3 regions of the Lentzea sp. NPDC004782 genome follow, and region 2 is predicted to be linked to each of the others. Evidence: riboswitches for the same ligand, from Rfam matches in the RefSeq annotation. Region 2 holds a riboswitch; each other region holds the start of a gene.

Region 1 (2,254 bases), on a different contig from region 2:
CGTGGAGTCCCACAACGCCCTGGGCACCACGGCACCGTCCAGGGCCACGGCCACCCCCTTCTCGGGCGCCCCCACCAGCGACACCACCGCGGCGACGGACGTGCCGTCGACCAGGTCCCGAGAAGTGCCGTTGACCTGTGCTTTCACGAACTTCCTCCCTCAAGCAGCGCCACCACGAGACGCGCGGTGTGCGGGGCCAGCAGCAGACCGTTGCGGTGGTGGCCGGTCGCGGCGATGACACCGGGCTCCAGCCAGCGCACGACGGGGACGTTGTCCGGGCTGCCCGCGCGGAACCCGACGGCGGCCTCGGTCAGGGCGTACTCGGCGATGCCCGGCAGCACGGTTTCCGCATCCCGCAACAGGTCCCGCACGCCGGCGACCGACACGTCGGTGTCGAACCCGGCCTCGTACTGCGTCGCGCCGACGACCAGGCCGTCGGTACGCGGCACCAGGTACACCGGGCGTCCCGACACGAGGGCGCGGATGGTGTGCCGAGGCGGCGGCAACGCGCCAGGCCGGTGGGTGAGCCGCAGGATCTCGCCCTTGACCGGGCGGATCACGTCCTTCAGCGCCGGGTGCAGCAGGCCGCTCCACGCCCCGGCCGCGATCACCTCGACCCGGCCGTCCACATCGGACCGCACCCCGGCTTCCACGCACGCCTTCCACAGCGCGGAGAGCAGCTCGCGGTTGTCGACGGCGAGGTCACCCGCGGCGAAGACACCGCCGCGCACCGCGGGCCCCAGCGACGGTTCGAGAGCGCGGATCTCCCGTGAGGTCAGCAACTCCCCCGCGTGCCGCAGGTCGGCGAGATCACCGGGCTGGGTGCCGACCGCCAGCGTCCCCGCGGTGAACAGCGGGACACCGATCGACTCGGCGAACGACGGCCACATGGCGAGGGCCTCGACTCCCTGCGCCACCACGGCTTCCTCACCGGGCCAAGCCTCCGTCAACGGCGCGAGCATGCCGCCCGCGACCCGCGAGCCCGCGTGTGGCGAACCGCGGTCGGAGACGGAAACCGAGTACCCGGCGCGTGCGCACGCCAGTGCGACGGACAGGCCGATGACGCCGCCACCCCGGACGGCCACTTGCACACTGCTCAAGGCATTCACGCTCCCTGCGCCGGCATGACCCGGATCAGGTTCGACGGTCGGAGCGAACCACGCTCCCTCTCAGCCCGGTGTTCTCCAGGCTCCCGTGCGGACCGACACCAACATAACGGTTACCGTGCGAGCGTGCCAGGACTCGACGGAAACCTGATCAGGCAACGACTCGCCGACGCGACGCTCTACCTCTGCACGCCGAACCGGCCCGATCTGGCCGAGTTCGCGGACGCGGCCCTCGCGGGCGGCGTCGACATCATCCAGCTGCGGGACAAGTCACTGGAGGCGAAGCAGGAGATCGCGGCGCTGGAGATCCTCGCCGAGGCCTGCGACACCCACGGCAAGCTCCTCGCCGTCAACGACCGCGCGGACATCGCGTACGCGGTCAAGGCGGACGTGCTGCACCTGGGCCAGGACGACCTGCCCGTCTCGTGCGCGCGCCACATCATCGGCGAGCACCCGGTGATCGGCCGCTCCACGCACGACGTCGACCAGATGCGGGCCGCGGCGACCCAGCACGGCGTGGACTACTTCTGCACCGGTCCGTGCTGGCCCACGCCGACCAAGCCTGGGCGCCCGGCGCCGGGCCTCGACCTCGTGCGCGCCACGAAGGGCGTGCGGCGGCCGTGGTTCGCGATCGGCGGCATCGACCTGCAGAACCTGCACGAGGTCCGGGAAGCCGGAGCCACCCGCGTGGTCGTCGTGCGGGCCATCACCGAGGCCGAGGACCCCCGCAAGGCCGCCGAGTTGTTCAAAACTGAACTTAGTCGTTGAAATTTGAACAAACTGGCGTACGCTCGACGACGTGAGCGCACCCGTTCTGTACCTGAGCCACGGGGCACCCCCGCTGGCTGACGACGAGACGTGGACCAGAGAGCTCAAGGACTGGTCCGCCACCCTCCCGCGCCCGGAGGCCGTGCTCATGGTCTCCGCACACTGGGAGGAGGCGCCGACGACCATCGGCGCGACCACCACCGTGCCGCTGGTCTACGACTTCTGGGGCTTCCCCCAGCGGTACTACGAGGTGACCTACACCGCGCCCGGAGCGCCTGAGCTGGCCGACGACGTGCGCAAACTCCTCGGCGGGCACGTCCAGCAGGACCCCGAGCGCGGACTCGACCACGGCGCCTACGTGCCGTTGAAGGAGATGTTCC
Region 2 (2,254 bases):
CTCGTTGAACGTGCGGTGCTTGAGTGAGCGGTAGGACTTGTACGAGTAGTCGAGCAGGTCCTGGTTCAGATCCGCCACGGCGATGCGGGTGAACGACGGCAGGGACATGTTCAGCGCGTCCGGTGACTTCCAGTAGTCGTACTTCCCGGTCTTGGCCTGGGCGTACAGGTTGTCCCGCAGCGGCTGGAGCACTTCCGGCTGCGGGTGGAAGTACGACACGTCGAGGTAGGCCTCGCCGCTGGACTGCGGGTCCGGGGCGTACGGGTTCGCCGGGTCGAGGGGCAGCAGGTACTTGTTCGCCTGCACCCACGGCCACGTCTTGTGGTTGCTGATGCCCGTCGTCCGCACCTGGGCGAGGTTGCCGACGTGGAAGTTCGCGTTGGACCAGTTGTTCGCCTTGAGATCGGTGCCCTTGTCGAGCCAGGCGAAGCTGGCCTTGATCATCGTGTCCGTCAGGGCGCACGGCACGGCCTGAGCCGCCGCCGGTGCGATCAGAAGACTGCCTGCCAGCGCCACGACGAACAGAGGTGTGCGCAACCGCATGAGGGGGTTCCCTCTCCATATCCGCGGGCGGCGGCAGCGCACATCCTGACCGAATCAGGCCAGCGCGTCCAGGACTCCGTCGATTTCCTCGGCGAGAGATACGTCGAGCGCGGTGATTCCTCCCTTGTAGTGGGTGCTCAGGCGGAAGGTGAGGGTCTTGTACCGGATGTCGACGTCCGGGTGGTGGTTGTCGTTCTCCGCGATCTCCGCGACCCGGTTCACGACCATGATCGCCTGCGCGAAGCTCTCCAGCTCCACGGTCCTGACCAGCACCCCGTCCTGGGCGGTCCAGTCGGGCAGCTTGGGCAGCAGGTCCTTCAACTGATCGTCGCTCAACAGCTCGGCCATGTCCTGATCGTCCCACCACGTCACGTAAGCTGCGCGTTTGCCACGGGAGTCCGGTGAAGCGCCGGGCTGAGAGGAGGGCTCGCAAGCCCTCGACCGTCCACCTGATCCGGGTCATACCGGCGTAGGGAGAGATTTGACGTGAGAAGGATTTTCGCTGTCGCCGCCGCTTTGGCGCTGACCGGTTGTTCGGCCGGTACGTCGACCGCGCCGCAGACGCACGAGGTCACGCTGGTGACCCACGACTCGTTCGTCGTGAAGCCGGAGGTGCTGGACGAGTTCCAGAAGTCCTCGGGGATCACGGTCAAGCAGATCGCGAACGGTGACGCGGGCGAGCTGACGAACAAGCTGGTGCTCACCAAGGCCAACCCGATCGGCGACCTCGCGTTCGGCGTCGACTCGACGTTCGCCTCGCGGGCGCTGTCCGAGGGCGTGTTCGCCGCGTACGCCTCGCCGGAGGCCTCGAAGGGCGCGCAGCGGTACGAGGTCGACGACACCGGGCGTCTGCACGCCGTGGACGTCGGTGACGTGTGCCTGAACATCGACCCCGCGAAGCTCGGCGGCGCGGAGCCGGCCTCGTACGAGGACCTCGTCGACCCCAAGTTCAAGGACAAGCTGGTCGTGGAGAACCCCGCCACGTCCTCGCCGGGGCTCGCGTTCCTGCTCGGCACGATCGCGAAGTTCGGCGAGAACGGCTGGCAGGAGTACTGGACCAAGCTCAAGGCCAACGGCGTCAAGGTCGTGAGCGGCTGGGAAGAGGCCTACAACCAGGAGTTCTCCGCCACCAAGGGCACGCGGCCGATCGTGGTGTCCTACGCCTCGTCGCCGTCGGCCGAGGGCGGGAAGACGAAGGCCGTGCTGGACACCTGCTACCGGCAGGTCGAGTACGCGGGCGTGCTGGCCGGGGCCAGGAACCCCGCTGACGCGCAGAAGGTGCTCGACTTCCTGCTGGGCGAGAAGTTCCAGGCCCAGGTCGCCGAGCAGATGTACGTCTACCCGTCACGTGAGGGCGTCGCGCTGCCCGCGTCGTGGGCCAAGGACGCCCCGCTGCCGCCGAACCCGCAGACCCTGCCCGCGGACAAGGTGAAGGACAACCGCGAAGCCTGGGTCGAGCAGTGGCGCAAGCTCGTGCAGGGCTGATCTCGGCGCGTTCCGGCTGGTCGGCGGCTTCCTCGCTGCCGCTGGCCTTCCTCGCGCTCTTCTTCGCCTGGCCGGTTCTGGCCATCGTCTCGCTGGGCTTCCGCGAGGGCGGTGTCGCCGAGGCGATGTTCTCGGCCGAGACCTGGCAGCTCGTCGGCTTCACCCTCGGCCAGGCCGCCGCGTCGACCCTGGTCGCGGTGGCCGCCGGGCTGCCGGTGGCGTTCGT
Region 3 (2,254 bases), on a different contig from region 2:
CGTAGGTGCGCAGGATGTCGCAGAGCTCCTCGAAGTGGGTGTAGAGGAAGCTCTCCTTGTGGTGCGCGAGGCACCACGCGGCCATGATCGACCCGCCGCGCGAGACGATGCCGGTGACGCGCTTGGCCGTCAGCGGCACGTACCGCAGCAGCACGCCCGCGTGCACGGTCATGTAGTCGACGCCCTGCTCGCACTGCTCGATCACGGTGTCGCGGTAGACCTCCCACGACAGCTTCGCCGGGTCGCCGTTGACCTTCTCCAGCGCCTGGTAGATCGGCACGGTGCCGACGGGCACCGGCGAGTTGCGCAGGATCCACTCGCGCGTCTCGTGAATCCGCTTGCCGGTGGACAGGTCCATGATCGTGTCGGCACCCCAGCGGGTCGCCCACACCATCTTCTCGACCTCGTCCTCGATCGACGACGACACGGCGGAGTTGCCGATGTTGGCGTTGATCTTCACGAGGAACTTCTTGCCGATGATCATCGGCTCGGCCTCGGGGTGCTTGCGGTTCAACGGAATCACCGCACGCCCGATGGCCACCTCCTCGCGCACGAGCTCCGCGTCGAGGTTCTCCCGCGCCGCGATGAAGCGCATCTCCGGGGTGGTGATCCCGGCCTTCGCGTACGCGAGCTGGCTGACAGCTCCGTTGATCGGTTCCCGTGCGGCGAGCCACCCCGACCTGAGGTCAGGAAGTCCACTGTGGACGTCGATGGTCGCGTTGTCGTCGGTATACGGACCGGAAGTGTCGTAGAGATCGACATGCTCGCCGTTGGTCAGCTCCACCCTGCGGCAGGGCACGCGGATGTCCTGGGACACCTCGCGGTACACCTTGCGGTACACCTTGCGCGAGCCCGAGATCGGGCCGGTGGTCACACTGGGCTTCACCGAACGGTCGTCAAGTGCCGTCACGACATTCCTCCCTACGCCGGCATTACCCGGTCAGGTTCAGGCGGTCGGTGACACCGGCACCACGGCCAGTCACCCTCTCAGCCCGCTCAGGCGCGAGCTCCCGCGTTGTGTTGAGTTGTCGAGACCCGACCATAGTCAGCGCGCGCCACAGCTGCCAAGGCCGCCCTTTACCCCTAATCTCTTCCCCGTGGCTGATCACCAGCCGTTCCCGCCCGGCGCGCGTCGCGGTCAGCGTCCCGCCGTGGTCTCGGCATGCCCTTCCTGCGGAGAACTCGCAGGTCGCGGCTACCCCGACTGCGGCTTCTGCGCCGAGTTGCTCGACCAGTTCTGGCTCGCGGACTGGGAGGCCCTGCGGACGTCGTCGCAGCTCGCCGACCGGGAACTGGCCGAGCTGGTGGTCTCCTCCGACGTCGGCGAGTACCCGTGGACGTGCGTGGACTGGGCGATGACGTTGCTGGCGTGCTCCCGCTGCGGCGCCGAGCTGGGCACCGGCCCGGTCGAGTGCGTGCGGTGCGCCGTCACGGAGGAGCGCCGGTGGAACTGGGACCACTCGGCGCACCCGTACACGATGAGCGCGAACGAGCACCTTTTACGAGTCGCCCGCGCGGCCCTGCGCGCACCCCACCGGCGCCGGCCCGCGGTGGTGCAGGCCTGGCAGCTGGTGCTGCCGTTCCTCATCGCCGGTGAGGTGATCGAGTTCGGCCGTCTCGACCGGATCCGCGCGCACGTGCTGGCCGGTGGCTACGCGTCCATGGCCGCCTGCCACACCCTCGGTGAGCTGGCCGGACTGCCCGAGCTGTTCTGGCGCCGGGGCAACCCGATCTCAACGCGGGTCGAGTACCAGCCGGACTCCGAGCGCCAGCAGCACGCCGCCCGACAGCTTCTCGAGCGCCGGGCGCACCCGCGGGCGGCTCAGCCAGCCGCGGATGGTGTGCAGGATCGACACGATGATCAGGTACCAGACGGTGTCGATCAGGACCCACCCGACGGCGAGGAAGAGCAGAACCCCCTGGCCGGCCTCCCCGGCAGGCACGAACTGCGGTAGGAACGAGATCGCGAACACGCCGAGCTTCGGGTTGGCCAGGTTCACGACCAGCCCGCTGCGGAACGCGTGGCTCGCGGGCGGCGGTGCCTTCTCCGCCTTGGTCTTGCTGATCAGCGCCTTCACGCCCAGGTAGATCAGGAACACCGCGCCGGCGATCCGCAGTCCGTGGTAGGCGATCTCGGACGCCGTGAGCAGCACGCTCAGGCCCAGCGCGGCCGCGACGGCCCAGCACGCGACGCCGACCTCCATGCCGAACACCGTGGCCAGCGCGGCTTTTCGCCCGTGCACCGACTGTCGCA

Evidence for each region. Region 2 has a riboswitch for thiamine pyrophosphate ahead of ABZV40_RS24845 (thiamine ABC transporter substrate-binding protein). Riboswitches for the same ligand answer to the same signal wherever they lie in the genome.
Region 1: it holds a riboswitch for thiamine pyrophosphate, as region 2 does, so the genes downstream of both, ABZV40_RS00100 (FAD-dependent oxidoreductase) here and ABZV40_RS24845 (thiamine ABC transporter substrate-binding protein) in region 2, are expected to answer to the same signal.
Region 3: it holds a riboswitch for thiamine pyrophosphate, as region 2 does, so the genes downstream of both, thiC (phosphomethylpyrimidine synthase ThiC) here and ABZV40_RS24845 (thiamine ABC transporter substrate-binding protein) in region 2, are expected to answer to the same signal.

The regions. Positions count from the first base shown of each region.
Region 1 is NZ_JBEXJN010000001.1:17,318-19,571, forward strand. It holds gene thiS (sulfur carrier protein ThiS) at 1-147, opposite strand, end outside; gene ABZV40_RS00100 (FAD-dependent oxidoreductase) at 144-1,091, opposite strand; TPP riboswitch at 1,095-1,206, opposite strand; gene thiE (thiamine phosphate synthase) at 1,233-1,874, shown strand; gene ABZV40_RS00110 (class III extradiol ring-cleavage dioxygenase) at 1,906-2,254, shown strand, end outside.
Region 2 is NZ_JBEXJN010000027.1:57,122-59,375, forward strand. It holds gene ABZV40_RS24835 (glycoside hydrolase family 88 protein) at 1-543, opposite strand, end outside; gene ABZV40_RS24840 (4a-hydroxytetrahydrobiopterin dehydratase) at 598-891, opposite strand; TPP riboswitch at 924-1,036, shown strand; gene ABZV40_RS24845 (thiamine ABC transporter substrate-binding protein) at 1,039-2,028, shown strand; gene ABZV40_RS24850 (iron ABC transporter permease) at 2,025-2,254, shown strand, end outside.
Region 3 is NZ_JBEXJN010000001.1:12,139-14,392, reverse strand. It holds gene thiC (phosphomethylpyrimidine synthase ThiC) at 1-910, opposite strand, end outside; TPP riboswitch at 900-1,024, opposite strand; gene ABZV40_RS00070 (hypothetical protein) at 1,196-1,588, opposite strand; gene ABZV40_RS00065 (LysE family translocator) at 1,734-2,254, opposite strand, start outside.